3 regions of the Agromyces sp. CCNWLW213 genome follow, and region 3 is predicted to be linked to each of the others. Evidence: predicted binding sites of a transcription regulator. Region 3 holds the regulator's gene; each other region holds the start of a gene.
The links. The regulator HrcA, encoded in region 3, represses chaperone genes, less so after heat shock. The targets are predictions, from matches to a motif close to TTNGCACTCGNNNNNNNCGAGTGCNAA.
Positions count from the first base shown of each region.

Region 1: a site for HrcA is predicted at 1,589-1,615, ahead of groL (chaperonin GroEL). Genes of this name have one in related genera too.
Region 2: a site for HrcA is predicted at 3,460-3,486, ahead of groES (co-chaperone GroES). Genes of this name have one in related genera too.

Region 1 is NZ_JBBBDX010000010.1:61,109-71,102, reverse strand. Features, by position in the region: gene groL (chaperonin GroEL) at 1-1,545, opposite strand, end outside; gene WBQ80_RS15735 (cold-shock protein) at 1,729-1,932, opposite strand; gene WBQ80_RS15730 (LytR C-terminal domain-containing protein) at 2,140-2,682, opposite strand; gene WBQ80_RS15725 (DUF3263 domain-containing protein) at 2,679-3,023, opposite strand; gene msrB (peptide-methionine (R)-S-oxide reductase MsrB) at 3,210-3,611, shown strand; gene WBQ80_RS15715 (nitroreductase family protein) at 3,614-4,165, shown strand; gene WBQ80_RS15710 (DMT family transporter) at 4,149-5,240, opposite strand; tRNA gene WBQ80_RS15705 (tRNA-Thr) at 5,240-5,315, opposite strand; gene WBQ80_RS15700 (DsbA family protein) at 5,410-6,336, opposite strand; gene WBQ80_RS15695 (ABC transporter ATP-binding protein) at 6,599-7,699, shown strand; gene WBQ80_RS15690 (DUF4032 domain-containing protein) at 7,779-9,098, shown strand; gene rlmB (23S rRNA (guanosine(2251)-2'-O)-methyltransferase RlmB) at 9,209-9,994, opposite strand, start outside.
Region 2 is NZ_JBBBDX010000011.1:76,515-86,508, forward strand. Features, by position in the region: gene WBQ80_RS16310 (ABC transporter substrate-binding protein) at 398-1,702, opposite strand; gene rarD (EamA family transporter RarD) at 1,959-2,906, opposite strand; gene groES (co-chaperone GroES) at 3,088-3,384, opposite strand; gene WBQ80_RS16325 (class I SAM-dependent methyltransferase) at 3,514-4,701, shown strand; gene WBQ80_RS16330 (hypothetical protein) at 4,739-5,209, opposite strand; gene WBQ80_RS16335 (DUF4190 domain-containing protein) at 5,221-6,009, opposite strand; gene WBQ80_RS16340 (DUF4190 domain-containing protein) at 6,051-6,425, opposite strand; gene tsaD (tRNA (adenosine(37)-N6)-threonylcarbamoyltransferase complex transferase subunit TsaD) at 6,588-7,637, opposite strand; gene rimI (ribosomal protein S18-alanine N-acetyltransferase) at 7,634-8,191, opposite strand; gene tsaB (tRNA (adenosine(37)-N6)-threonylcarbamoyltransferase complex dimerization subunit type 1 TsaB) at 8,188-8,811, opposite strand; gene tsaE (tRNA (adenosine(37)-N6)-threonylcarbamoyltransferase complex ATPase subunit type 1 TsaE) at 8,822-9,397, opposite strand; gene alr (alanine racemase) at 9,394-9,994, opposite strand, start outside.
Region 3 is NZ_JBBBDX010000001.1:115,318-125,311, forward strand. Features, by position in the region: gene WBQ80_RS00580 (sensor histidine kinase) at 1-532, opposite strand, end outside; gene lepA (translation elongation factor 4) at 612-2,468, shown strand; gene WBQ80_RS00590 (DUF1990 family protein) at 2,499-3,146, shown strand; gene hemW (radical SAM family heme chaperone HemW) at 3,148-4,407, shown strand; gene WBQ80_RS00600 (DUF4870 domain-containing protein) at 4,404-4,898, opposite strand; gene WBQ80_RS00605 (DUF4870 domain-containing protein) at 5,017-5,430, opposite strand; gene hrcA (heat-inducible transcriptional repressor HrcA) at 5,632-6,651, shown strand; gene dnaJ (molecular chaperone DnaJ) at 6,712-7,812, shown strand; gene WBQ80_RS00620 (16S rRNA (uracil(1498)-N(3))-methyltransferase) at 7,832-8,566, shown strand; gene WBQ80_RS00625 (HIT domain-containing protein) at 8,591-8,950, shown strand; gene WBQ80_RS00630 (PhoH family protein) at 8,937-9,994, shown strand, end outside.

The DNA.
Region 1 (9,994 bases), on a different contig from region 3:
GGTCGTGAGGAACAGGCCGGCGATCGACGCCGCGTTCTGCAGCGCCGAGCGGGTGACCTTCGCCGGGTCGATGATGCCCTGCGCGATGAGGTCGCCGTACTCGCCGGTCGCGGCGTTGAGGCCGTGGCCCGCGGGGAGCTCGGAGACCTTGTTCGCGACGACGCCCGGCTCGAGGCCCGCGTTGAGCGCGATCTGCTTGAGCGGCGCCTCGATGGCCACGCGCACGATGTTCGCGCCCGTCGCCTCGTCGCCCTCGAGCGAGAGCTTCTCGAACGCCTTCGCGCCCGCCTGGATGAGCGCGACGCCACCACCGGCGACGATGCCCTCCTCGACGGCGGCCTTCGCGTTGCGGACGGCGTCCTCGATGCGGTGCTTGCGCTCCTTGAGCTCGACCTCGGTGGCCGCACCCGCCTTGATGACGGCGACGCCGCCGGCGAGCTTGGCGAGGCGCTCCTGGAGCTTCTCGCGGTCGTAGTCCGAGTCGGTGTTGTCGATCTCCGAGCGGATCTGGGCGACGCGGCCCGCGATCTGGTCGGGGTCGCCCGCGCCCTCGACGATGGTGGTCTCGTCCTTGGTGATGACGACCTTGCGGGCCTGGCCGAGCAGGTCGAGGGTGGCGTTCTCGAGCTTGAGGCCGACCTCCTCGGAGATGACCTGGCCGCCCGTGAGGATCGCGATGTCCTGGAGCTGGGCCTTGCGGCGGTCGCCGAAGCCCGGCGCCTTGACGGCGACCGACTTGAAGATGCCGCGGATCTTGTTCACGACGAGCGTGGCCAGGGCCTCGCCGTCGACGTCCTCGGCGATGATCAGGAGCTGCTTGCCCGACTGGATCACCTTGTCGACGATCGGGAGCAGGTCCTTGATGTTCGAGATCTTCTGGTTGGCGATGAGGATGTACGGGTCCTCGAACACCGCCTCCTGGCGCTCCGGGTCGGTCACGAAGTACGCCGACAGGTAGCCCTTGTCGAAGCGCATGCCCTCGGTGAGCTCGAGCTCGGTGCCGAAGGTGTTCGACTCCTCGACGGTGACGACGCCCTCCTTGCCGACCTTGTCGATGGCCTCGGCGATGATCTCGCCGATCTGCGGGTCGGCGGCCGAGATGGACGCGGTCGCGGCGATCTCGTCCTTGGTCTCGATCTCCTTGGCGGTCGCGAGGAGCTCCTCGGAGACGGCCGCGACGGCCTTCTCGATGCCGCGCTTCAGCGAGATGGGGTCGGCGCCGGCGGCGACGTTGCGGAGGCCCTCGCGCACGAGCGCCTGGGCGAGCACGACCGACGTGGTGGTGCCGTCACCGGCGACGTCGTCGGTCTTCTTCGCGACCTCCTTGACCAGCTCGGCGCCGATCTTCTCGTACGGGTCGTCGAGCTCGATCTCCTTGGCGATCGACACGCCGTCGTTGGTGATGGTGGGAGCGCCCCACTTCTTCTCGAGGACGACGTTGCGGCCGCGCGGGCCGAGGGTCACCTTGACCGCGTCGGCGAGCTGGTTGAGCCCGCGCTCGAGGCCGCGGCGGGCCTCCTCATCGAAAGCAATGATCTTTGCCATGTGTGTCTCTCGTCCCTTCCGGACGTTCAAAGATTCCAAGGGGTTAGCACTCAAAAGGAGTGAGTGCTAAAGCGATTCTGGCACTCACCCGCCCCGAGTGCAAGCGAGCTGCGGATGCCGCTTCCGCCCGGGAAACGCGGAAGCGCCGCCGGGCGGGCCGGCGGCGCTTCGACGGGTGCGGATTCAGGCGGGGCGGACGGCCTCGGCCTGCGGGCCCTTGGAGCCGCTGCCGACCTCGAAGGTCACCTGCTGCCCCTCCTCGAGCACCTTGTACCCCGCCATGTCGATCGCGGAGTAATGGACGAAGACGTCCTGGCCGCCCCCGTCGACGGTGATGAATCCGTAACCCTTTTCAGCGTTGAACCACTTCACGGTTCCGTTCGCCATGCGTTGCTCCCATGTTGCCGAGATTCCGAGTCAGCACGTGCCTTCGCCTGTACCGGGCCGTCGACGTGCCGACATGACGCCGGAGGCCCGGCGCCGGGTGCTCCACACGAGATCGAGCGGCCGAATCCAGATAGTCACAGGGCGCGCGCCCGGCACAAGGGTTCCGCAGCCGCGAATGATCGCAGATTGGCAACGATTCGATCACCGTCAGCCGCCGGACTGGGCGACGTAGTCCTCGCCGAGCACCACGACGAGCTGCATGCCCGTTGCGGCGAACTCCTCCGAGAGCCGGACGTCGCCGACCGGGAGCAGCTGCAGGATGCCGCGTGCGGCGCCCTCGAGCTCGGGCGTCGCGTAGTAGACCGTCGTGGTCTCGATGTCGGAGGTGTCGGCGTTCGAGGTGATGCCGACCGTCACGCCACCCGCGGTGAGCGTCTCGCCGACGCTCGCCGCGAGGCCCGACGTGCCCGTGCCGTTCAGCACTGCGACCGGGATGTCGGGCGCGAGGGTGGGCGGCGCCGTCGCCACCGGCGTCTGCGTGGGCACCGGCTCCCCTCCGCCGAAGTCGAGGCGGTCGTTGTAGATGCTCACCGCGGCGATGCCGATGCCGGCGAGCACGACCGTCGCGAGGGCGGCCCAGCCGAACGCGACCCATCGCGCGCCCCGGCGCGCCGGCGCACGGTGCGCGCCCACGCGTTCGATGCCGTGCGGGATCGAGTCGAACCGGTCTCGGGGGAACTTCTGCGTCATGGGTCCTGCCGGGATCGTGTGCGGCCCGTCTCGAGCGCGGCGCCGGTGGGGATGGCACGCTCGGCGCGCGCCGCGGCCCGCGCTTCGCGCTGCCGCTGCAGCCGCTTCACGAGCATCGGGTCGTGCCGCAGTGCCGCCGGGTCGTCGACGAGCTCGGCGAGCAGCCGGTAGTAGCGGGCCGGCGACAGGTCGAGCTCGTCGCGGATCGCGTCGGCCTTGCGGGCGGCGTCGCGCCACGCGCGCGCTTCGAACGCCAGGATGCGCCGTCGTCGCTCGTCGAGCCCCTCCGCGGAGCGGCGCGGGGCGGACGGATCCGGATCGGCGGTGCCTTCGGCGTCCATCGCACCTCCTCCTCGGTCCCTCCGGCGGTCGTCCGCTCGTCTGACGACATCCTAGAGAGCGGATGGCGCGCGTCCGCCGCACGCCACCCGGAACGACGCGACGGAACACGTCCCCGGCGTCATGCGTTGCACCGCATGTCGCGGGAACTGCGACGATGGGACGACCGCACACGACGAGGAGAGCGAATGCCGTACCAGGTGGAGAAGTCCGAGGAGGAGTGGCGCGAGGAACTCGGCGCCGAGCGCTACGCGGTGCTCCGCGGGGCCGCGACCGAGCGCGCGTGGACCGGTGAGCTGCTCGACGAGGAGCGCGCGGGGGTCTACGCGTGCGGCGCGTGCGGGGCCGAGCTGTTCAAGAGCGGCACGAAGTTCGACTCCGGATGCGGCTGGCCGAGCTTCTACGAGTCCGTGCGGCCGGAGGCCGTCGAACTGCTCGAGGACTCCTCGCTCGGGATGGTCCGCACCGAGGTCCGCTGCGCGCGATGCGGCTCGCACCTCGGGCACGTCTTCCCCGACGGCTTCGGGACCCCCACCGGCGACCGCTACTGCATGAACTCGATCGCGCTCGACTTCACGCCCGAGTCCTGAGCGTGGCCTCCGTTCGCGAGGCGGCGCTCGCCCGCCGCTCGTGGCCCGAGGTGACGGATGCCGCACCCGGCGACGCCGAGCTGCTCGAGCTGCTCGCGGCCGCCGGGCGGGTCGCCGACCACGCCTCGCTCGTCCCGTGGCGCGTGATCGCCGTGCGCGGCGAGGCACGCGAGCGCGTGGGCCGCGCCCTGGCCGCCGCCGCCGGCGCCGAGGGCGCTGCGGCGGCGAAGCTCGCGGCGAAGCCGCTGAGGGCGCCGCTGCTCCTCGCGCTCGTCGCGTCGACGCGGCCGCATCCGAAGGTGCCCGAGTGGGAGCAGGACGCGGCGGCGGCGGGCGTGGGCCACCTGCTGTCGCTGCTCCTCGATGAGGCGGGGTGGGGCGTGATGTGGCGGACGGGCCCGCTCACGCGGCATCCGCTCGTCGCCGAGGCTCACGGGCTCGCACTGGGCGAGCACCTGCTGGGCTGGCTCTACGTCGGCGGCCGCCCCGACCGGGCGCGACCCGAGCGCCGCGACGGCCCCGACCCGGCCGGGCGGCTCAGCTCGATGGGCTGACCGCCGGGGCGGAGCCGGTCGCCGGACCGGACTCCGCGGGCGCGACGTGCTTGGCCCGCCCCCACCGGATGCTCGCCAGAGTCACCGCGACCAGCGCGAGCACGGTGCCGCCGACCGTCGCGAGACCCACCTCGCGTCCCGTCGCGGGAAGCAGCAGGTCGAGCGCCAGGGCGGCGCTGAGCTGGCCGGCGACGAGCCCGAGCGCGAGCAGCAGGACGCCGACGCGCCGCACGAGCACCGCCTGCGCGGCGATGAAGACGCACCCGATCGCGCCGCCCGTGTACAGCCACCAGTCGTCGGGCATTCGATCGGGCCAGCCGACGGATGCCGCGTGCACGAGCATGACGACGACGAGCACCGCCGACCCCACGGCGAAGTTCGCGACGGTCGCCGCGAGGGCGCTCGCGGACGCCGTGCGCACGCGGCCGTTCATGGCCTGCTGCCACGACGCGCCGATGCCGGCCGAGAACGGCAGCAGCATGATCCACAGCGGAACCGAGGCCGAGACCTGCGCCGAGACGGCCCAGCCCACCGCGGCGAGCGCGATGACCGCGCCGGCGACGCGCGCGATCGAGAGCGGCCGCCGCCCGCCCGGTCCGATGCCGATCACGTCGAAGACCACGCCGCCGAGCGTCTGACCGGCGACGATGCCGATCGTGAAGAGGGCGACGCCCAGCACGCCGACCGCGATGCCCTGGGTGGCCACGAACCACGCGCCGGCGACGCCGCCGAGCAGCATCCACCACGGGATCGCGCCCCCGCGGATGGCCGCGACCATCCGACCGAGGCCCCGGCGACCGACCGGCCAGGCCGCCGCGAGCACGAGCAGGAGCGCGAGGCCCGAGCCGAACGAGATGACGGCGGCGACGGAGTAGTCGTCGAGTGCTCGCGCGAGCTGGCCGTTCACGCGGGACTGCAGGGCGACCAGTCCGCCCGCGACCACGGTGAGCCCGATCGCCACCCACATCGGCACGCGCGAGTCGGCGGCGTGCGCATGCGGCGGCGAGTGATGCGGCCGGGGTGCCGCGGCGTCGGCCGCGGCGGGCGGCGACGACGGGTCGGGTGTGATCGACATGGAGCCGGCTACGGGACTCGAACCCGTAACCACCGCTTTACAAGAGCGGTGCGCTACCAATTGCGCCAAGCCGGCGAGACTCCCCCACATCCTACCGATGCGGTCGCCCGTGGACGACGACGGCCCGGTCCGCGCGGGGACCGGGCCGTCGTCCGGAGCTCGGACGGCGTCAGCCGGCGGGCGTCGGGGTGGGGGTCGGCGTCGGGGTGCCGTTGGACTCGGAGTAGCTCTCGCCCGCCGCCTGCAGCACGAACGCACGGAACTCGGCCGGGTCCTCGAGCGAGCCGACGTACTGCTTGCCGTTGACGAGCACGGTCGGCGTGCCCTTCACCGACTCGAGCTCGGAGTTGGGGATGGGCTGGGTCAGCGCCCGGTTCGTGGCATCCTCGACCCAGCTCTTGAAGCGGGTCTCGTCGATGCACTCGTCGACCGACGACGAGGCGCCCGCCTCGGCGGCGAGCTCCTTGATCTCGCCGTTCGACAGGCCGGCGGTCAGCTCCTCGGGCTGGTTCTCGAACATCAGCGCGTTGAAGTCGAAGAACGCCTCGGGCGACTCCTCGGCCACGCACGCGGCGGCGTTCGCCGCACGCAGCGAGTACTGCGTGCCCGCGGACTTGTTCGTGAGGATCGCGATGGGGTGCACCTCGAGCGTCGCCGCGCCCTCCTCGACCATCGTGCGCATCGACTCGGAGTTCGTCTGCTCGAACTGGCCGCAGTACGGGCACAGGTAGTCGACGTAGACGACGATGTTCGCGACCGTGCCGCTGTCGTCGGGCTCGGTGGGGGTGGGCTCGCCGTTCGCGGGGATCGCCGCGGTGGTGACCGGCTCGATCCCGTCCTCGCCGCCGACCAGGAGGATGCCGTCGCTGGCCATGTTCTGCGGGCCGGGGCCGTCGGGGCGCACGCTGTTGAAGATCATGGTGCCGATGAGTGCGGCGATGGCGAGCACCACCACGATGACGCCGCCCTGGATCAGGAACTTCTTCTGGCGCTCCTTCTTGCGCTGCTCCTCGCGCAGCAGGCGCGCCTTCTCACGGGCCGCCTCGCGTCGCTCGTTGCGGCTGGGGCGCGGCTGGATGGATCCGCCAGTGCTCATCGATGGTCAACTCCGGGTCGCTGTGTGGGCGCGCGCGTATGCAGGCGCACGCATCGAAGAGTGTAGGAGCGCACACTGTGAATCGCCCAAACGGCGCCCGTGCGCGGGCCGGCGCCGGCATCCGCGCGCGGTGGACGGATCGTCGCGGATGCGGCGATCGCAGGCCCGCATGCCATACTGAGGGAGCGTCGACACCGAGGTCGGCGTTTCCATTCACTACGGATCGTCCGGCACGTACCTGCCGGTGAAGGAGCACAGAACCATGGCGTCAGTCACGTTCGACAAGGCCACCCGCCTGTATCCCGGTGGCACCCGTCCCGCCGTCGACCAGCTCGACCTCGAGATCGCCGACGGGGAATTCCTCGTCCTGGTCGGTCCCTCGGGCTGCGGCAAGTCCACCTCGCTGCGCATGCTCGCTGGCCTCGAAGAGGTCAACGAGGGCAACATCTTCATCGGCGACCGCAATGTCACCGACGTGCCGCCCAAGGACCGCGACATCGCCATGGTCTTCCAGAACTACGCGCTGTACCCCCACATGACCGTCGCCGAGAACATGGGCTTCGCGCTCAAGATCGCGGGCATCGGCAAGGAGGAGCGCGCCGCTCGCGTGCTCGAGGCCGCGAAGCTGCTCGACCTCGAGCCGTACCTCAGCCGCAAGCCCAAGGCTCTCTCCGGCGGCCAGCGCCAGCGCGTCGCCATGGGCCGCGCCATCGTGCGCCAGCCGCAGGTGTTCCTCATGGACGAGCCGCTGTCGAACCTCGACGCCAAGCTCCGCGTGCAGACGCGCACGCAGATCGCGTCGCTGCAGCGTCGCCTCGGCGTCACCACGGTCTACGTGACGCACGACCAGACCGAGGCGCTCACCATGGGCGACCGCATCGCGGTGCTGAAGGACGGCGTCCTCCAGCAGGTGGGCACCCCGCGCGAGCTGTACGAGCGGCCGAACAACGTCTTCGTCGCGGGCTTCATCGGCTCGCCGGCGATGAACCTGTTCCACGCCGACGTGGTCGACGGCGGCGTGAAGTTCGGCACCGCGACCGTCGACGTCGAGCGCGACGCGCTCGCGTCGGCCTCGGGCCCGGTCGTGACGATCGGCGTCCGCCCCGAGGACATCGTCGTCTCGAACGTCCAGGGCGAAGGCCTCGAGGTCGTCGTCGACCTCGTCGAGGAGCTCGGCGCCGACGGGTACCTCTACGGCCACTCGACCATCGAGGGCAAGCGGACCGACATCGTGGCGCGCGTCGACGGCCGCGTGCACCCGTACGCGGGCGACACCGTCTACCTGATGCCCACGCCGAAGCACGTGCACGTGTTCGACGCCGAGTCGGGCGCCCGCCTGCTCCAGGCGCCGGTCGCCAGCTGACGCACCGCACCACGCGACCGCGATGCCGGTCGGGCCTCGGCCCGGCCGGCATCGTCGTTCCCGGGTACGCTTGGCCCTGATGAGCGGCACACTCTCGATCACGTCGGCGATGACCGACCCCGCGCTCCTCGACCTCCCGTGGGACCTCCCGCTCGAGGCGTGGCCGAGCGAGAACATCGCGGCGCTGCCCAAGGGGATCTCGCGTCACCTCGTGCGCTTCGCGCACCTCAGCGGCCACGTCGTCGCGATCAAGGAGACCACGGCCGAGATGGCGAAGGGCGAATACGAGATGCTGCGAACCCTGCAGCGCCTCGAGATCCCCTGCGTCGATCCCGTCGCGGTGATCACCGGCCGCACGGATGCCGACGGCGACGAGCTCGCGCCGGTGCTCGTCACGCGGCACCTGCGATTCTCCCTCCCCTATCGCGCGCTGTTCTCCCAGACGCTCCGACCCGACACCGCGACGCGCCTCGTGGATGCGCTCGCGGTGCTGCTCGTCCGGCTGCACATCGTCGGCTTCTTCTGGGGCGACGTGTCGTTGTCGAACACGCTCTTCCGCCGCGACGCGGGCGCATTCGCCGCCTACCTCGTCGATGCCGAGACCGGCAAGCTCTACGAGGGGGGCCTCTCGAACGGGCAGCGCGAGAACGACCTCGAGATCGCCCGCGTGAACATCGCCGGCGAGCTGCTCGACCTCGAGGCGGGCGGGCGCGTCGCCGACGAGCTCGACCCGGTCAACATCTCGAACGGCATCGTCGACGCCTACCGCAGCCTGTGGACCGAGCTCACGGGCTCCGAGTCCTTCGGGCTCGCCGAGCGGTGGCGCATCAACGAACGTGTGAACCGCCTGAACGAGCTCGGATTCGACATCGAGGAGCTCGCGATCCGCACCGACGAGACGGGCACGACGCTGCGCATCCAGCCGAAGGTCGTCGACGCCGGCCACCACCAGCGACGCCTCCTGCGCCTCACCGGGCTCGACGCCGGCGAGAACCAGGCGCGCCGGCTGCTCAACGACCTGGACTCGTACCGGGCGGCGTACAACAAGCAGGACCAGGACGAGGAGATGGTCGCGCACGAGTGGCAGATGCGCGTGTTCGAGCCCGTCGTCCGCGCGGTCCCGCAGGAGCTGCGGGGCAAGCTCGAGCCCGCCGAGGTCTTCCACGAGCTGCTCGAGCACCGCTGGTACATGGCGCAGCAGCAGGGCCACGACATCCCGCTGGCCGAGGCGCTCACCGCCTACATCAACGACGTGCTGCGGCATCGCCGCGACGAGGCCACGGTGATCGGCCCGCCGACCGAGGCGATCACGACGGCGCTGCCCGTGGTCGGTCCCGACACGGCCGAGCTCCCGGTGCACGACGCCGACGACGAGGACGACTGGCGCCTGAAGGTCTGATCGGCTCTCGCTGCGTCCGGTGGTCGAGGAGGACGCGAGGTGGATCGACTCGACCGGACGCCGGTGCCGCGTGGCCTCGGCACCCCCACCGGCCTGGCGCGCCGCGCGTCCTATTCCGCCGACCGGGCGCGCAGCTTCGCGATCTCGTAGAGCGTGACGGAGGCCGCGATGCCCGCGTTCAGCGACTCGGTCGCCGCCGAGATGGGGATCGACACGATCGCGTCGCACGTCTCGGTGACCAACCGCGAGAGGCCCTTGCCCTCGGAGCCGACGACGACCACGATGGGCCGGTCGGCGAAATCGAGGCCGGGCAGCGAGACGTCGCCGTCGCCGTCCAGTCCGAGCACGAACACCCCGCGCTCCTTGAGCGCCTTGAGCGTCTGCGTCAGGTTCGGCGCCATCGCGACCGGCACGCGCGCGGCCGCCCCGGCCGACGTCTTCCACGCCGCCGCGGTCACGCCGACCGAGCGGCGCTGCGGCACGATCACGCCCTGCCCGCCGAACGCGGCCGTGGAGCGGATGATCGCGCCGAGGTTCCGCGGGTCGGTGATCCCGTCGAGCGCGACGAGCAGCGGCGTCTCGTCGTCGGCGAGCACCTCGTCGAGCAGGTCGATGGGGTGCGCGTACTCGTAGGGCGGCACCTTCAGCGCCAGGCCCTGGTGCACGCCGCCCTCGCCGGCGAGCCGGTCGAGCTCGGGCCGCATGACCTCGAGGATCGGGATGCCGCGGTTGGTCGCGACCTTCACGGCCTCCTTCACGCGGTCGTCCATCTCGATGCGGGCCGCGATGTAGAGCGTCGTCGCGGGGATGCGCGTGCGCAGCGCCTCCACGACGGCGTTGCGCCCGGTCACGATCTCGGACTCGTCGCCCGACTTCGAGCGGCGGGCCGCGCCCGA
Region 2 (9,994 bases), on a different contig from region 3:
CCGTGCCGGTACCGACGGGGCGGCGCTGTGACCTCCGCTCGCGAGCGCGCGCGCCCGCAACGGCCCCGTGCGCCCTGCAGGCGGGTGGCGGGGCGCCACGGCCTCACGCGACCGCGTACGGCCCGCGTGGACGGCGTCGGCCCACGTTGCCGAGCCCGTCCCGGGTCTGCGCCGCGCCGGGCTGGCCACGGGTGCTCAGTCGACAGGCGCCCTCGGAACTCGGCTCGGTCCGTGGTCCACGTCCGCGTCGTCGCCCGTCGAGCTGCGGGGTGCCCCCGTCTGCACCGGCGGCCCGTCGCCACGACACGCCCCTCCGCGGCCGCACGATGACTCGCCGAGGTCCCGGGGCACGCGAAAGGGCCCCGGCCGAAGCCGGGGCCCTTCCTGTGCGAGTGGATCAGCCGTCGCCGATGCGCTCGTACGTGTTGTCGTCGAGGTACTGGAAGATGCCGATGGTCGCCTCGGTCGGGTCGCCGTTCTCGTCGAACGTGATCGGGCCGGACGGGCCGTCGTAGTCGATCTGGTTGCCCTCGGCGAGCGCCTCGGCGCCGGCGGCGAAGGTGTCGACCTTCTCGCCGTCGCCCGAACCGCCGGAGACCTGCTGCAGGTACGCCGCGATGTCGGTGCCCTCGACGCTGTTGGCCGCGTAGGCCGCGAGCGCGATGAGCGTCACCGCGTCGTAGGACTCAGCCGCGTAGCTGTAGTCCTGCAGCTCGGGGTCGACCTCGAGCAGGCGGTCGGTGAAGTCACCGAGCGTGCCCACGTCGAGACCCGGCAGCGTGCCCTTCGAGCCGGCGACGAGGCCGGGCGCGAAGTCGGCGCTGTAGTCGGCCAGGTTGCCGTCGACGAAGTACAGCTTGTCGCCGGGGTAGCCGCTGCCGACGAGCGCCGGCGTGATGACCTTGGCCTGGTCGAACGTGATCAGCGCGATCGCGTCGGGGTTGGCCGCCGTGACCTCGGAGATCTGCGCGTCGAAGCTCGAGTCGCCCTCGTTGAAGAGCGCCTCGGCGACGACCTCGCCGCCCGCGGCCTCGAAGGCGTCGCGCGTGAACTGCGCGAGGCCGGTGCCGTACGCGTCGTTCAGCACGATCATGCCGAGGGTCGCGTTGCCGTCCTCGGCGATCAGGTTGCCGAGCACCTCGCCCTGCAGGACGTCGGACGGGGCCGTGCGCCAGTACAGGTTGTTGTCGTCGTAGTTCGTGAAGTCGGCCGACGTGTTGGCCGGCGAGAACTGCACGACGCCCGCGGCGACGATCTGGTCGATGACGGTCTTCGAGACACCCGACGACGCGGCGCCGATGATCGCCGACACGTCCTGCGAGAGGAGGTCGGTGACCGAGACGGTCGCGGTGTCGGTCGTGGTGTCGCCGGAGTCGCGGTAGACGACCTCGACCTGGAGGCCGAGGTCGGCCTCGTTGATGTCCTGTGCGGCGAGTGCCACACCGGCCTCCTCGGGCGGGCCGAGGAACGCGAGCGCACCGGACTGCGGCAGGATGGTGCCGACCTTGAGGGTGAGGTCGCGCTCGCCCGCCTCGATCTCCTGGGCGTCACCGCTCGCGGCCGGCGCCTCGGACTCCTCGGGCTCGGCTTCGCCGCCCGTGCTGCACGCGGTGAGGAGGAGGGCGCTGACGCCGGCGATGGCGATGCCCGTCCACGCTGCGCGACCCGAGCGCGAGGCCCGTGCCTTCGCGAATACGCTCATGTTGCTCCTTGGGACTGAAGGATTGGGACACAATTCCGGCGTCTGGCGACACCGATGGTTTTGACAGTATTGCCCGCCACATGTGGAAACAAGGACATCGCATCACAACCCGGTAACACCCGGCGGATCGTTATGTCGGCGACACCGCGAGGGGGCTGCACGCACGAAACCGGCGTGGACCGGCCTCTTCGCGCACGGTTCCGGCATCGCCGTGGAGGGCCGGAAGCGCCCTCCGAACCCCCCGATCGGGGGTGCCTCAGACCGGCTCGATCGCCGCCGCCCGCCGCGCCCGCGCCCCGCGGAGGAGGTCGAACGTGAGGACGGCGAGCGCGACCCAGACGAGGCCGAACCCGATCCAGCGCTCGAGCGGCATCGGTTCCTGCAGCACGACCACGCCCACGAGGAACTGGATGAACGGCGCGAAGTACTGGATGAAGCCCATGTAGGTCAGCGGGAGACGCCGGGAGGCCGCGGCGAAGAGCAGCAGCGGGATCGCCGTCACCGCACCCGCTGCCGCCAGCAGCACCGTGTGCCAGGCGCCGAGCGAGCCCATGGTCAGGGCGCCGTTCATGGCGACGACCACGAGCAGCACGGCCGCGAAGGGCGCCAGCCACGCGGTCTCGAGCGTCAGCCCGGACACCGCGTCGACGCGGTGCCCCACGCGCTTCTTGATGAGCCCGTAGAAGCCGAAGCTGAAGGCGAGGACGAGGGCGATCCACGGCGGCTGCCCGTAGCCCACGGCGAGCACGACGACCGCGACGATCGAGATGCCGACCGCGGTCCACTGCGTGGCGTTGAGCCGCTCGCGCAGCACGATCACGCCGAGGAAGACCGTGACGATGGGGTTGATGAAGTACCCGAGCGCGGCTTCGACCACCTGTCCGTTGAGCGTCGCGAAGACGTAGGTGAGCCAGTTGACGAAGATCAGGACGCCCGCGGCCCCCATCGTGAGCACGACGCGACGGTCGCGCAGCAGCTCGCGGAATGCGCGCCAGGAGCGTGTCACCGCGATGAGCAGGGCGCAGAAGACGAGCGAGAGGAGGATGCGCCACGCGACGATCTCGACGGGCCCGGTGGGGGCCAGCGCGATGAAGTAGATGGGGAGGAACCCCCACAGCCCGTACGCCGCGACCGCGTAGAGCAGGCCGCTGCGGCTCACGCCCTGCGACGAGGTGGCGGCGGCGACGGTGGGTGCGGTGCTCACCGGTCAAGCCTACGCTCGGCCTCCGACGCGGACGCGGGTGCGCGACTGCCGGACTTCGTCGAGATCCCGCCGACAGGGCCCGGCAGCCGGCCGCCGCCGCTCGCCGAGTGCACCGCTCCGCCGGACGACGACGCGGCCCGGATGCCGTGTGGCATCCGGGCCGCGGAGGTGGTCGGACCGACTAGCGGACGACGACCGCGAGCACGTCGCGCGCCGAGAGGACGAGGAACTCGTCGCCGCCGAACTTCACCTCGGTGCCGCCGTACTTGGAGTAGATCACCTTGTCGCCGACGGCCACGTCGAGCGGGACCCGGTTGCCGTTGTCGTCGATGCGGCCCGGGCCCACGGCCACGACCTCGCCCTCCTGGGGCTTCTCCTTGGCGGTGTCGGGGATGACCAGACCCGACGCGGTGGTCTGCTCGGCCTCGACCTGCTTGATGACGATGCGATCCTCGAGCGGCTTGATGGAAACCGACACGGTTGACCTCTTTCTTGACGAAGACTGGGGTTAGCAGCCTCTGAATGAGAGTGCTAACAGGAGTCTAGGGCGGTTCTGGCACTCGTGCAACGTGAGTGCCAGCGGATGCCGCGGTGCTAGCGTGTCGGCGTGGACCGCGCCGAGCTCGTCGAACTGCTCTCGCCCGAAGGGCTCGACCTGCTCGACTCCCTGCCCGCCTGGACCCGCAGGTCCGACGTGGTGAAGTCCGTCGCCGACCTCCGGCGCCGAGGGCACTCCCCCGGCCTCGTGGCGGCCGTCCTGACCCAGTCGCGGCTCCGGGCCAGGGCGCGCGCGAAGTTCGGCGAGTTCGCCGACCGCATGCTCTTCACCGACGCCGGCCTCGAGCAGGCGACGCGGCTCCGCGTCGCCGCACTCCACGCCGGCCGGTACGCGCGCGCGGGCCTCCGCCACGTCGCGGACCTCGGTTGCGGCATCGGAGGAGACGCCCTCGCGTTCGCCGCGATCGACCTCGAGGTCACGGCGGCCGACGCCGACGAGGTGACGGCCGCGATCGCGGCATTCAACCTGACGCCGTTCCCTCGCGTGAACGTGCTGCACTCCGCCGCCGAGGAGGTCCCCCTCGGGGGTATCGACGCCGCGTGGCTCGACCCGGCGCGGCGCACGACGGCCGGCGGCACGACGAAGCGACTGGCGGATGCCGCCGACTACTCCCCCTCGCTCGACTTCGCCTTCGGGCTGGCCGAGCGGATGCCGGTCGGCGTGAAGCTCGGCCCGGGCACCGATCGCGACCTGGTGCCGGTCGGCGCCGAGGCGCAGTGGGTCTCGGTCGACGGCGACGTCGTCGAGCTCGTCGTCTGGACCGGCTCCCTGGCGAGGCCGGGTGTGGGCCGTGCGGCGCTGGTCATCCGCGGCGACGCCGCCCACGAGCTGATCGCGCCGGCCGACAGCGAGGACGCGCCGGTGGGTCCGCTGGGCGATTACCTGTACGAGCCCGACGGCGCCGTCATCCGGGCCCGGCTCATCGGCGATCTCGCGCGGGCGAACGGCGGATGGATGCTGAGCGAGGGCATCGCCTACATCACGGCCGATCGCGCGTTCGAGAGCCCGTTCGCGCGCGGGTTCCGCGTGGTCGAGCGGCTTCCCGCCGACGAGCGCCACCTCCGCCAGGCCCTCCACACCCGGGGCGTCGGCACGCTCGAGATCAAGAAGCGCGGCGTCGACGTCGACCCGGCGGCACTCCGCACGCGGCTGAAGCTGAAGGGCGATACGTCGGCCACGGTCGTGCTGACGCGCGAGGAGGGCCGGCACGTCGCACTCCTCGTCGAGCGCCTGTGAGGCGACGCGGCGCCGCTGCGGGCTCGCTGCGACCGGCTCAGCGCGGGAGGGCGCCGAAGACGATCGCGTAGTAGCCGATCCAGACCCCCGAGAAGACGAGTCCGGTGATGCCGGTGCCGATGCCGACGAAAGCGGGCACGCGCGCGTGCTCCTCGCGACGCAGGCCCAGTACGCCGAACACGATCGCGGCGATGGAGAGCGGCAGCATCCACCCGACGAACAGGGACGCGACGGCGCCCACGACGCCGAGCGCGGCGGAGAGTCGGCTCCAGAACCGGCGCTGCTCCTCCTCCTCGTCCTCGAACTCCGGCTGGGGGGCGGGGCGGCCGAGCGCGAGGAGCTGGCCCGTGGGCAGGCCGTGCAGTTCGCCGGTGTCGTACGGGACGTCGAACTCGCGCTGCGGCGCGGGCTCCGACGTGTCGATGCCCCGCAGGCCCTCGCGCGCCGGCGATCCGGGCGGAGGGCCCGGTGGAACCGGCGCCCGGTCCGGCATCCGCTCGTCGCTCACCCCGACCGCCCTCAGTAGGTGTACGTGCTCTCGCTCACCGCGAACAGCGCCGCCCAGGCGACGATCGAGATGATGCCGATCGCGATTCCCACGAACCCGAGGACGATGCCGGTCAGCCACATGCCCTTCGCGGACGGCTCCTTGCGACGGCCGATGAAGCCCAGCACGACGGCCGCGGCCGGCACGATGAGCTGCAGGATGCCGCCGACGAAGGGGATGATCACGATGCCGGAGCCGATGATGCCGATGATGCCGGCGATCAGCGAGATGATGCTGAACACCGCGGTGGGCTTGGCCTGCGCCGGCTGGTAGGGCGTCGCTCCGTAGGCGGCGCTCTCGCCATACGCCGCCGCGCCGTAGGCGCCGGGGCCGGCGCCGTAGGCGGAACCGGGCTCGGACGCCGCGCCCGCTCCGCCCGCGCCGGCGCCGTAGGCCTGGGGCATGCCGTCGTAGGACGCGGCCGCCGCAGGCGACGACACGCCCCCGGTGTCGAACGGCGAGCCGCCGCCGTACGCCGGCGGCGCGGGCGGTGCCGGAGGCGCGGGGGGTGCCGGAGGCACCGGCGCCGAGGGCGGCGCCGGGGCCTCGAGCGGCTCGGCCGGACCGGACGGCTCGATCGGCTCCACGGGGATCGCGGGCGTCTCGGGCCCGGTCGGCACGGTCGGCTCATCGGGCACCGAGGGTCCGATCGGTTCGCTCGGCTCGGCAGGCACGGTGGGCTCGACCGGCTCGGCCGGGACCGACGGTTCGGAGGGCGTGAGCGGCTCTGCCGGCTCGTCGGGCTGCCTGGGATCGCTCATGTCGAGCCCCTTTCGTGCGTGCGGAGGGTGCGGTCGTCGGATCAGTAGTTCAGGGAGCCGTCCAGCGAGCCGCTGTTGACGGCGGCGCTGAAGATCGCGATCCACACGATCGCGAGGATGATGCCCACCACGAGGCCGACGTAGCCGATGATGAGGCCCGCGATCGCGAGGCCGCGGCCCTGCTCGCCGGTCTTCTTGATCTGGCTGAGCGCGATGTGGCCGGTGATGATGCCCACCAGCGAGATGAAGAACGACGACACGAGCGAGACGATCGCCAGCACGTTGGTCTTCTGCGACGCCGGCGCACCGTACGCCGGCGTGCCCGATCCGTACGCCGGGGCGGTGCCGTACGAGGGCGCCGCGGGCGGCGGGGGCGGCGGGACGTCGGAGCGGTTGGGGTCGTTGGGGTCGGTCATTCGGGACTCCTCATGTGGTTGCTGGACCCGGCCATGCTGGCAGCGCCGCCGGGTGATGTCAACGACCGGCGACGCGGGTCGGCGCCGCTCGTTCCGAGGGCGCATCGGCCACCCTAGCGCCCGGGTCCGACGTGCCGCACCGGGGAGGCCTGCCCATGGGCGTCAGCCCTGGATGACGGTGACGGGCAGCGTGGAGTCGGCCCCGAAGTCGAGCCCGGACGGGGCGTGCCCCGCCATGATCAGCCGGGCGCCCAGCGCGGCGATCATGGCGCCGTTGTCGGTGCAGAGCGACAGGGGCGGGACGCGCAGCGCGACGCCCGCGGCATCCGCTCGCTGCTCGGCGACCTCACGGAGCCGGCGGTTGGCGACCACGCCACCGCCGAGGAGCAGCCTGGGCACGCCGAGGTCGGTGCACGCGGCGATCGCCTTGGTCACGAGCACGTCGACCACCGCCTCGCGGAAGCTCGCGGCGACGTCGGCGAGCGGCACGGGCTCGCCCGCGGCCTCGCGCTGCTCCACCCATCGTGCGACCGCGGTCTTGAGCCCGGAGAACGAGAAGTCGTAGCGGTGGCGTTCGAGGTCCTTCGGCCGCGTGAGGCCGCGCGGGAACCGGATCGCGTCGGGGTCGCCGCCGACCGCGGCCCGGTCGATCTCGGGTCCGCCGGGATAGGGCAGTCCGAGCAGCCGCGCGACCTTGTCGAACGCCTCGCCCGCGGCGTCGTCGATGGTCTCGCCCAGCAGCTCCACGTCGGAGTCGAGGTCGCGCACCAGCAGGAGCGACGTGTGCCCGCCCGAGACGAGCAGCGCCACGCTGGGGGCCTGCAGCGGCCGGTCGCCGATGAGGTCGGCGCCGACGTGCCCGACGAGGTGGTTCACGGCGTAGACGGGCTTCTCGAGCGAGAGCGCCAGGGCCTTCGCGGCGCCGACGCCCACCATCAGGGCCCCGGCGAGTCCCGGTCCGTTCGTGACGGCGACCGCGTCGAGGTCGGCCAGCTCGACGGAGGCCTCGTCGAGGGCCGCGCGGATCGTCGGGCCGAGCGCCTCCAGGTGCGCACGCGCGGCGACCTCGGGCACGACGCCGCCGTAGCGCGCGTGCTCGTCCATCGAGGAGGCGATCGCGTTGGCCAGCAGCTCGGTGCCGCGGACGATGCCGACGCCGGTCTCGTCGCACGAGGTCTCGATGCCGAGCACGAGGGGGGCGTCGCGGTTCACGGGGCGTCTCCTGCGGGTGGTGGTCCGGCGATCCGTCCGGTTTCCGATCGCGGCGCGGGGGCGACGTCGGATGCCGCGGGGCGCGCGACCGCCGGCGGCACGTCGAGCCGCATGACGACCGCGTCGACCCCGTCGGGCTGGTAGTAGCCGCGCCGCACGCCGACCTCGGCGAAGCCGAGGGATCCGTAGAGCGAGCGGGCGACCGGGTTGTCGGCGCGGACCTCGAGGAACAGCTCGGCGACGCCGCGCCGTCGCGCCTCGTCGATGAGCGCGTGCATGAGCGCGCGGCCGAGTCCGGCGCCGCGCCGGTCGGGGGCCACGGCGATCGTCTGGATGTCGCCCTGCCCGGCTCCGCGCGGGGCGAGGAGCCCGGCGTAGGCGACGACCTCCTCGGGCCGTTCGTCGTCGACGGCGACGAGGTAGTGGGTGTGCTCCCCGGCGAGCTCGGACCGCATCGCCGGCTCGGGCCAGGCGTCGGAGGCGAACGTCGCGCGCTCGAGCGCCATGATGGCGTCGAGGTGCTCGAGTCGAGCGTGGCGGAGCAGGAGGCTCATCCGAGCACCCGCTTGGGTCCGGCCGACGGGGTCACGTCGGGCGCGCGGAGGTAGAGCGGCTCGTCGGCGGCGAGCGGCAGCCGTCCGGCGGCCCCGGCGCGTTCGGCGAGCAGCCCGAGCGCTCCGGCCGGGACGGCGTCGGCGTCGAGGCGCGTGCCGCTCGGCTGCGGGACGGCGTCGCGCGGCTCGAGCCGCGGACTGCCGAGGCGCACGGGGAGACCGTCGCCGTCGAGGCCGTCGTAGTCGCTCACGGCGGACTCGCGTCGTCGCGCGTCGGTGACGACCTGCAGCCGACCCGAGCCGCCCGCCGCGTACCAGGCCGCGGCGATCGCGTCGTGGCTCACCACGGGCACGAACGGACGCCCGGCGCCGAGCGCGAACGCGTGCGCGGCGGCGATGCCGACGCGCAGCCCGGTGAACGGGCCGGGACCCATGCCGGCCGCGACGGCGGAGAGGTCGGCGGGCCGCACGCCCGCCCCCGCGAGCGCGTCGCGAATGAACCCGCCCACGACCTCGGCATGGCGCATCGTGTCGGACGTGCCGGCCTCGGCGAGGATGCCGCCCTCGTGGTCGACCACGGCGACGCTCGTGCCCGTGGAGGTGTCGATGGCGAGGAGCATGGCCTCCAGCCTAGTTCGCGGCCTCGGCGCCGCGGCCGGGGGCGGGATCGAGCCGGGCGGCGGAGGCGTAGGGCGTGGCGGCCCAGCGAGGGCCGTGGCCGATGAGCTCCACGACGCGCGGTTCGTCGGCCTCGAGGTCGCTGCCGGCATCCGCGCCGGGATCGCCGCCGGCACCCGCTGCGGCGTCCGCGTCGACGTCGCCGCCCCGGCGACGTGCGATGAGGACCTCGAGCCACGAGTCGCTCACGCCGTCGAGCAGCCCGGCGCCCCATTCGACGACGACCGCCGAGTGGTCGAAGTCGAGGTCGAGGTCGTCGAGCTCGGCCGCGCCCGACAGTCGGTACGCGTCGACGTGCACGAGGGGGACCCCGCCGACGAGGCTCGGATGGGTCCGCGCGAGGACGAACGTCGGGCTCTGCACCGGACCGCGGACCCCGAGCCCCTCGCCGATGCCGCGGGTGAGCGTGGTCTTGCCCGCGCCGAGCGGCCCGGTGAGCACGAGGAGGTCGCCCGCGCGCAGCTGCCGGCCGATCTCGCGCCCGAGCTCCTCCATCGCCGCGGCGTCGGGGACGGTGCGGCGCGTCATCGTCCCTCCACGTGGGACCGCGGGACGCGCGGGCCGATCCGCGTGACGATCTCGTAGCCGATCGTGTCGGCGGCGTCGCCCCAGTCGTCGGCCGACGGCGCGCCCGCCCCGGGGTCGCCGAAGAGCACGACCTCGTCGCCGACCGCGACCGGGTCGTCGCCCACGTCGACGAGGAACTGGTCCATCGCGATGCGGCCCACGACCGGTCGGCGGCGCCCGCCGAGCAGCACCTGGGCGCGTCCGGAGGCCTGCCGTGGCACGCCGTCGGCGTAGCCCAGCGGCACGAGCGCGAGGGTCGTCGGTCGATCGGCCCGCCAGACGTGGTTGTACGACACCCCGGCGCCGGCCTCGACCCGCCGCACGGCGGCGACGCGGCCCCGGAGCGTCATGACCGGCGCGAGGCCCAGCTCGGCCGCGGTCGTGCCGTCGCCGAACGGCGGGATGCCGTAGACCCCGATCCCGATGCGGACCAGATCGAGCCGGGCGTCCGGGAACCGCAGGGCTGCGGCAGTGGACGCGAGGTGGCGCAGGTCGGGGCGGAGCCCCGCGCGCCGGGCCTCGTCGACGCCGCGGAGGAACGCGGCCAGCTGGGCGGCG
Region 3 (9,994 bases):
GCGACTGGCGCTCGCGCGACTCGACGGCCATGGCCCGGTACCCGAGGCCGATGATCACCGCGACGCCCGCGGAGATGAAGGGCCCGAGGATGCTGCCCACCTCGAATCCGAGGTGGGACGTCGTGCTCCAGACGCTCAGCAGGAACGTCACTGCGACGAGCGGCACCGCGTACCGCGCCGGCAGGACGTGGAGCTCGAGGAAGAACAGCGGGAACGCCAGGAACGCGGCATCCGCAGTGAGGGCCGCGAGCCCGAGCCAGAGGCCGAGCAGCATCACGAGCCACCCCGCGCGCATCCACGGCGTGATCACCTGGCGGGCGGTGACGACGCCGACCGCGTAGGTGCCGATGAAGGCGATCGAGAGGATGGTGATCGACACCCGCTGCTCGCCACCGGTGATCACCGCGCGGGCGACGACGAAGAGGGTGAGGCCCACGACGAGCACGTGCAGGCCGACGCGGAGCGACGTGAAGACGGGACGGAGCGCCGACGGCTGCACCCGTCCGACGAGTGGGGCATCGAGCACGGTCATGGTGCGATTCAGCGTAGTCCGCGGCCCCCGCACCGGCATCCGTCGAAAGTGGGATCGCCCGCATGGGAGAATCGTCGGGATGTCTCCGAGAGCCGCTGACCCCCCGGTGCCCGCCGCCACCGATCCCGCGCTGATCCGCAACTTCTGCATCATCGCGCACATCGACCACGGCAAGTCGACGCTCGCCGACCGAATGCTCGGCATCACGGGCGTCGTCGCCGACCGCGACATGCGCGCGCAGTACCTCGACCGCATGGACATCGAGCGCGAGCGCGGCATCACGATCAAGAGCCAGGCCGTGCGCATGCCCTGGCAGGTGGGCGGCACGTCCTACGCGCTCAACATGATCGACACCCCAGGGCACGTCGACTTCAGCTACGAGGTGTCGCGGTCGCTCGCCGCGTGCGAGGGCGCGATCCTGCTGGTCGACGCCGCGCAGGGCATCGAGGCGCAGACGCTCGCGAACCTCTACCTGGCGCTCGAGAACGACCTCGAGATCATCCCGGTGCTGAACAAGATCGACCTGCCGGCCGCCGAGCCCGAGAAGTACGCGCGCGAGCTCGCCGACCTCATCGGCGGATCGCCCGACGACGTGCTCCGGGTCTCGGGCAAGACCGGCATGGGCGTGGAGGACCTGCTCGACCGGGTCGTCGAGCGCATCCCCGCCCCGGTGGGCGACGCGGATGCCCCGGCGCGCGCGATGATCTTCGATTCCGTGTACGACAGCTACCGCGGCGTCGTGACCTACGTCCGCATGGTCGACGGCAAGCTGAACCCGCGCGAGCGCATCCAGATGATGTCGACCAAGGCCACGCACGAGATCCTCGAGATCGGCGTGAGCGCGCCCGAGCCCACGCCCACGAAGGGCCTCGGCGTCGGCGAGGTCGGCTACCTCATCACGGGCGTGAAGGACGTGCGCCAGTCGAAGGTGGGCGACACCGTGACGACCGCCTCGAAGCCGGCCGCCGAGGCGCTCGCCGGCTACACGGAGCCACTGCCCATGGTGTTCTCGGGCCTGTACCCGATCGACGGCAGCGACTATCCCGAGCTGCGCGAGGCGCTCGACAAGCTCAAGCTGTCGGATGCCGCGCTCGTCTACGAGCCCGAGACGTCGGTCGCGCTCGGCTTCGGCTTCCGCTGCGGGTTCCTCGGCCTGCTGCACCTCGAGATCGTGACCGAGCGGCTGCGCCGGGAGTTCGACCTCGACATCATCGCGACCGCGCCATCCGTGGTCTACGAGGTCACGACCGAAGACAGGAAGACCGTCACGGTGACCAACCCGAGCGAGTTCCCGACCGGCGGCAAGATCGCCGAGGTGCGCGAGCCCATCGTGAAGGCCGCGATCCTCGCGCCGAAGGACTACGTGGGCACCATCATGGAGCTCTGCCAGTCCCGCCGCGGCACGCTGCTCGGCATGGAGTACCTCGGCGAGGACCGCGTCGAGATCCGGTACAACATGCCGCTCGGCGAGATCGTGTTCGACTTCTTCGACAACCTCAAGTCGAAGACCGCAGGCTACGCGTCGCTCGACTACGAGCCCGCGGGCGACCAGGCCGCCGACCTCGTGAAGGTCGACATCCTCCTGCAGGGCGAGCAGGTCGACGCGTTCAGCGCGATCGTCCACCGCGACAAGGCGTACGCGTACGGGGTGCTCATGACCGGGCGCCTCCGCGAGCTCATCCCGCGGCAGCAGTTCGAGGTGCCGATCCAGGCGGCGATCGGCGCGCGCATCATCGCGCGCGAGTCGATCCGCGCCATCCGCAAGGACGTCCTCGCCAAGTGCTACGGCGGTGACATCACCCGCAAGCGCAAGCTCCTCGAGAAGCAGAAGGAGGGCAAGAAGCGCATGAAGATGGTCGGCCGCGTCGAGGTCCCTCAAGAGGCGTTCATCGCCGCGCTCTCGGGCGAGACCGAGAAGAAGGACGCGAAGAAGTAGCGCTCAGGCGCGGTTTCGTAGAATCGACGGATGACTCGACGCAGCACGTTCACCGACCAGTCGGTGACCTACGGCGCGATCGGCGCCACGCTCGATCCCGACCTGCTGCGGTACCCGCCCGCCGGGTTCCGCCCGGCCGAGGACTCGGTCAAGCTCGGCTCGGGTCGTGAGCGGTTCGACCGTGCGGCCGAGGAGCTCATGACCTGGGGCATCCAGAAGGGTGCGGGGTTCGAGGTGACCGAGGTCGCGCCGGGCACGGGCGCGCAGTACACGGGGATCGCCTACGACACCGACGGCTCGCCGCTCGCCGAGCAGCCGGGCACCCGCGCCGAGCAGCGCTTCGCCGCCGACGGCACGCCGTTCGTCTCCGCCGGCATGACCGCCACGCTCAAGCGGCGCGGACGCCTCCGCACGCGCACGATCCCCATGCTCGTCGTCTACGTGGTCGACGAGCCGGGCCGCATCGGGTTCGCCTACGGCACGACCGGCGACGCGCCCGAGCACGGCGAGGAGTCGTTCGTGCTCGAGCTCCGCGACGACGACAGCGTGTGGCTCACCATCCGCTCGGCGCTCGAGCCCAGGGGCGGCATCCAGCGCCTGCTCGCGCCCTTCGTGCGTCGACGCCGGCGCGAGCTGACGCGCGCCGAGCTGCGCGCACTGCACCCGGCGTACACCTGACGTGGCCGGACCGCTTCCCCTCGCCGACCGGGCGCCCGCCGACGGCCTGGTTCCCGCGAACGCGCTGACGGATGCCGCGACGCGGGCGTTCGGCGTCTACGTCCACGTGCCGTTCTGCCGGGTGCGGTGCGGCTACTGCGACTTCAACACGTACACCGCGGGCGAGCTTCGCGGCGTGACGCAGGCGCAGTACGCCGACCAGGCCGTCGACGAGCTCCGCTTCGCCGCGCGCACGCTCGCGGCATCCGGCGCCCCGGACCGGCCGGCGCGGACCGTGTTCTTCGGCGGGGGCACGCCGACGATGCTCCCCTCGGACGACCTCGTGCGCATGCTCGCCGGGGTCCGCGACGAGTTCGGCATCGCCGACGGAGCCGAGGTCACCACCGAGGCCAATCCCGACTCGGTGGGTCCCGACGACCTCGAGCGCCTCGCCGCCGGCGGGTTCACGCGAGTGTCGTTCGGCATGCAGTCGGCCGTCCCGCACGTGCTCGCGGCGCTCGACCGCACGCACGACCCGAGTCGGGTGCCGCACGTGGTCCGGTGGGCCCGCGACGCCGGGCTCGACGTCAGCCTCGACCTCATCTACGGCACGCCGGGGGAGTCGCTCGACGACTGGCGCGCCAGCGTCGACGCGGTGCTCGCGGAGGCACCCGACCACGTGAGCGCCTATGCGCTCATCGTCGAGGAGGGCACGAAGCTGGCCCGGCAGCTCCGCCGCGGCGAGCTGCCCGCGATCGATGACGACCTCACGGCCGACATGTACGAGCTCGCCGACGAGCGGTTCGCCGCGGCGGGGTACGAGTGGTACGAGGTGTCGAACTGGGCGACGGATGCCGCGCACCGATCCCGGCACAACCTCGGGTACTGGCGAGGCGAGGACTGGTGGGGCGTCGGCCCGGGAGCGCACAGCCACGTCGGCGGGGTGCGCTGGTGGAACGCCAAGCACCCGGCGGCGTACGCGGAACGGCTCGCGGCGGGCGTGTCGCCCGCGGTCGGGCGCGAGACGCTCGACGCAGCGGCGCGCGAGACGGAGCGGGTGCTGCTCGGAACCCGCATCCGCGACGGACTCGAGATCGGCTCGCTCGGCACGGCCGGGCGCAGCGAGGTCGCCGGCCTCATCGCCGACGGCCTCGTGGACGCGAAGAACGCCCTCGCCGGGCGGCTCACGCTCACCCGGCGAGGGCGTCTGCTGGCCGACGCCGTGGTGCGACGCCTGCTGTACACGGTGGTCGAGGAGCGCGAGCCGCTCCTCGCGACCTAGCTCACGAACTTGATGGCGACGGGGTAGACGTACGGCTGCCCCTGGTTCGCCTTGAGCGCGGCGATGATCCCGAAGACGATCGCGGCGACCCAGGCGGCGAACAGGATCAGGAAGCCGATCAGGACGAACGCGAGGATCCATCCGACGACGTAGGCGATGAGCAGCGTGATCTGGAAGTTCAGCGCGGTGGCCGAGTGCGCGCGGACGAACGCGCCGCGGTCCTTGAGCACCAGGTAGCCGATGAGCGGGGCGAGGAATCCGAACAGGATGCCGCCGATGTGGATCAGCGTCGCCCAGAGGCGCTGGTCGGGCGGGCTCATCTCCTGCGCGGCCCCGTATGCGGCGCCGTAGGAGGCACCGCCCGCGGGCGGCGGCGTCGTGCCGCCGGGGGGCGGCGTGCTCGGCGGGTTGGGCGGGGGCGGCGGCGTCGTGCCGCCGGGGGGCGGCGTGCTCGGCGGGTTGGGCGGAGTGGGAGGTGGTGCGTCGGACATGATGCTGGCTCCTTGGTCGGTCGCACGCCCGTGTCGCGAGGCGTTTCTTCATGCTGGCACACGGCGACGCGCCGGTCGAGAGGTCTCGGACCGGCGCGTCGCGAAGTGGGGCGCGGGCCTACTTGATGAGCCGCAGGGCGAAGGGGTAGCGGTAGTGGCGACCCTCCTTGGCCTGGAGGAACGCGAGGATGGAGAAGACCACGCCGAGGATCCACGGCACGTAGAAGAGGAAGCCCAGCACCGCGCCCAGGCCGAAGGTCACGACCGTGAGCACCGAGACGACGATCCACAGCGCGACCGTGGCGAGCGTGAGGGTGATCTGGAAGTTCAGCGCCTCCTTGCCCTCGGTGTTCGTGAACGAGCCCCGGTCCTTGAAGACGAGCCAGATGATCAGCGAGGGCAGGATGCCCAGGATTCCGCCGAGGTGGGCGAACGAGCCCCACTGGACGTCCTGCTCGTGCGAGAGCGGCGCGGCGGGTGCCGGCTGCGGGGCGGGGTAGGACTCGTGCGGGGGCGTGTTGGGGTCGGTCATGCGGGGTGCCTTTCGGGTTGACGGGGGTGTGCGGCGGCGGCGCGTGCGAGAGTCCGCGACGCTCACGGCGATGCACACGCTACTGCGGAGCGACCGGCCCGGCAACGGTGCCATCCCCGGATCTCGCGATATGATTAGCAGTCATCCGAACCGAGTGCTAAGGCGCGCGGTGTCTCCGGCCGGTCGAGGGAAGCGAGGATCATGGTCTCCGAGCGCAGTCTCGCCGTGCTCCGCGCGATCGTGCAGGACTACGTCGCCTCACGCGAGCCGGTCGGTTCCAAGACCATCGTGGACCGGCACCACTTCGGCGTCTCGGCGGCCACCATCCGCAATGACATGGCCCTGCTCGAAGAAGAGGAGCTCATCGCGGCCCCGCACACCTCGTCGGGCCGCATCCCCACCGACAAGGGCTATCGGGTGTTCGTCGACCAGCTCGCCGACATCCGCCCGCTCACGACCGCGCAGCGGCAGGCGATCGAGACGTTCCTCGGCGAGTCGAACGACCTCGACGAGCTGCTCTCGCGCACGGTGCGCCTCGTCGCCCAGCTCACCCGGCAGCTCGCGGTGGTGCAGTACCCGAGCTTCGCCCGCGCCCGCGTCCGCCACGTCGAGCTCGTCTCGATCGCGCCGACCCGGGTGCTGTGCATCCTCATCTCCGACTCCGGCCAGGTCGAGCAGCGACTCGCGGAGCTCGATCACCCGGTCGACGAGGAGACCCTGCACCGCCTGCGCGACCGCCTCAACGAGGTGGCCGCGGGGCTCACGATGGCGGAGGCCGCGGACGCGCTCTCGGCGGAGACCGCGCAGGCCGACCGCGCCCACGCCGAGGTGCTCCGCACGCTCGCCGCGACGCTCGCCGACCAGGCGAAGGTCACGCGGAGCGACCGGCTGGTCGTGGCCGGCGCGGCGAACCTCGTCCGCACCGAGCAGGACTTCGCGGGCAACATCCTCGGCGTCATCGAGGCGATCGAGGAACAGGTCGTGATCCTGCGCCTGTTCGGCGAGATGCACTCCGACGAGGGGATCGCCGTCCGCATCGGGCGCGAGAACGCCCCCTACGGGCTCGGCGAGACCTCGGTCGTCTCGAGCTCGTTCGCCGTGCCCGGCCGCGACGTGTCGCGACTCGGCGTGGTCGGTCCCACTCGCATGGACTACTCCCAGAGCATGGCCGCCGTGCGCGCCGTCGCCCGCTACCTCTCCCGGACCCTCGGCGAGAGCTGATCCAGTTCGGACCGCCTCCGCGCGGCATCCGTCACCGGCAACCGAAAGGACACGCCCTCCGTGGCCGACCATTACGAGGTCCTCGGCGTCTCGCGCGACGCCACCCCCGACGAGATCAAGAAGGCCTACCGCCGGCTCGCCCGCGAGCTGCACCCCGACGTCAACCCCGGCACCGAGGCATCCGAGCGCTTCAAGCAGGTCACCCACGCGTACGACGTGCTCTCCGACCCCAGGCAACGCCAGCAGTACGACCTCGGCGGGGGCCAGGGCGGGTTCAACGGCGCCGGCTTCGGCGGGTTCGGCGACATCTTCGAGACCTTCTTCGGCGCGGGACAGTCCACACGCGGTCCCCGATCCCGCCGCGAACGCGGCCAGGACGCCCTGATCCGCCTCGAAGTCGGACTCGAGGACGTCATCTTCGGCACCCACCGCGACATCGACGTCGACACCGCCGTCACCTGCGAGACCTGCCACGGTTCGTGCTGCCAGCCGGGCACCGCGCCGGTCACCTGCGACATCTGCGGCGGCAGCGGCCACATCCAGCGCGCGGTCCGCTCGCTGCTCGGCAACGTCATGACCTCGAGCCCGTGCGGTTCGTGCCGCGGCTACGGCACGATCATCGCCACGCCGTGCGCCACCTGCCAGGGCCAGGGTCGCGTCCGCGCCCGCCGCACCGTTCCCGTCGACGTCCCCGCGGGCGTCGACACGGGTGTCCGCCTGCAGATGCCGGGCTCCGGCGAGGCGGGGCCCGCCGGCGGACCGAACGGCGACCTCTACCTCGAGATCAAGGTCCGCAACCACGAGGTGTTCAGCCGCAACGGCGACGACCTCCTGTGCACGCTCGAGGTGCAGATGACCGACGCGATCCTCGGCACCGCCGCGAAGGTCGAGGCCCTCGACGGCGACGTCGACCTCGAGCTGAAGCCCGGCGTGCAGTCCGGCGAGATCCTCACGGTCCGCGACCGCGGCATCACGCACCTGCGCGGCGGCGGCCGCGGCGACCTCAAGGTCGCGGTCCACGTCGTGACGCCGACCAAGCTCAGCCACAAGGAGCGCGAGCTCGTGCAGCAGCTGGCCAAGCTCCGCAAGGCGCAGGCGCCGCAGCTCGGGCACTTCCAGCAGGGGCTGTTCGCGCGCCTGCGCGACCGGTTCCTCGGCTGACGGCGATTCGGATGGCGCAGTGAGCAGCCTCTACCTCGACGAGTCGCTCGACCTGGCCGGCGTCGCCGCGGGCGCGTCGGTCGCGCTCGACGGCGACGAGGCGCGGCACGCCGTCGCCGTCGCACGAGTGCGCGTGGGCGAGCGCATCGCGCTCGGCGACGGCCGCGGCAGGATCGTCCGAGGCGAGGTCACCGCCACCGAGGCGCGACGACTCGAGCTCGTCGTCGACGAGGTGCGCGACGAGCCGGCGCCGTCCCCGCGCCTGACGCTCGTCCAGGCCCTCGCGAAGGGCGACCGCGACGAGCTCGCGGTGCAGGCCGCGACCGAGCTCGGGGTGGATCGCGTCGTGCCGTGGGCGGCGACCAGGTCGGTCTCGCGCTGGGAGGGGCCCAGGGCCGAGAAGGGCCGCGCGCGGTGGGCCTCCATCGTCCGCGAGGCCGTGAAGCAGTCGATCCGCTCGCGGATCCCCGAGGTCGAGCCGGTCGCCGCGACGCGCGAGCTCGCGGCGAGGCTGGCGGGCGAGCGGATGCTGCTGCTCGTTCCGGGCGCCGAGACGCCGCTCTCCGACATCCGTGACGACGGTCGCGACGTCGCGCTCGTCGTCGGCCCGGAGGGCGGCATGGACCCCGCCGAGATCGCCCGGCTCGTGGAGTCCGGCGCGGAGCCCGTGCGGCTCGGCGACTCGGTCCTCCGGACCTCGACGGCGGGTCCGGCGGCCATCGCCGTGCTGTCGGTCGCGCTCGGGCGGTGGTGAGGCATCCGTCGCTACGATGGGGACATGAGCGCAACGCGTGAGCCCACGATCTTCGAGCGCATCGCCGCCGGCGAGATCCCGGCGCGCATGGTCGCCGAGACCGATCGCGTGATCGCCTTCCACGACATCGCGCCGCAGGCCCCCGTGCACGTCATCGTGACGCCCCGCAGGGGCGAGTACCGCGACGTCGTCGAGCTCGCGGCGGCCGACCCCGAGCTGCTGTCCGAGCTCGTCTCGGTCGCGCGAGGCGTCGCCGACGACCTGGCCGGCGGCGAGTTCCGGCTGATCTTCAACACCGGCCCCGCCGCGGGGCAGACGGTGTTCCACGTCCACGCCCACGTGCTCGGCGGCGGGCTCGAGGAGGGATCGCTTGGCGGGCGCTGACGACCCGGGCGAGGTCCGGCCCTCCGCCGCGGCGGCACCGACCGACGAGGACCGCATCCACATCGACGGCATCGCGATGGTGCGCCTCCTCGGACCCCAGGACCGCCTGCTCACGAGCATCGAGCGGGAGTACCCCGGCGTCGACGTCCACGTGCGCGGCAACGAGATCGCCATCCGCGGCGACGAGGAGCAGCGGCGTCGCGTGCGCCGGCTCATCGAGGAACTGCTCGAACTCGTCCGCGGCGGCGAGGACCCGACGCCCATCGAAGTGAGGAGCTCCGCCCGTATGCTCGACGCCGACCCGAACTCCCGGCCGTCCGAAGCCCTGGGCCAGGTGATCGTGTCGGCCCGCGGCCGCTCGATCCGGCCGAAGACCGAGGGGCAGCGCGCGTACGTCGATGCGATCGACGAGAACACGATCGTGTTCGGCATCGGTCCCGCCGGCACCGGCAAGACCTACCTCGCGATGGCGAAGGCGGTGCAGGCCCTCCAGCGCAAGGAGGTGAACCGCATCATCCTGACGCGCCCCGCCGTCGAGGCGGGGGAGCGGCTGGGCTTCCTGCCCGGCACGCTCACCGACAAGATCGACCCGTACCTGCGGCCGCTCTACGACGCGCTCAACGAGATGATGGACCCGGAGATGGTGCCGAAGCTGCTCGCCTCCGGCACCGTCGAGGTGGCGCCGCTGGCCTACATGCGCGGCCGCACGCTGAACGACTCGTTCGTCGTCCTCGACGAGGCGCAGAACACGACGCCCGAGCAGATGAAGATGTTCCTCACCCGTCTCGGGTTCGGCTCGCGCATGGTCGTGACCGGCGACATCACGCAGGTCGACCTGCCGGGCGGCTCGTCCGGGCTCCGGCTCGTGACCCGCATCCTCGACGGCGTCGACGACATCCACTTCGCCCGCCTCACGAGCGACGACGTCGTGCGCCACACCCTCGTCGGGCGCATCATCGACGCCTACACCGAATTCGACCAGCGTGCCCAGGCCCAGCGGTTCGAGCGCGAGCAGGCGCGCGAGTTCGCGAACCGCGCGGAGCG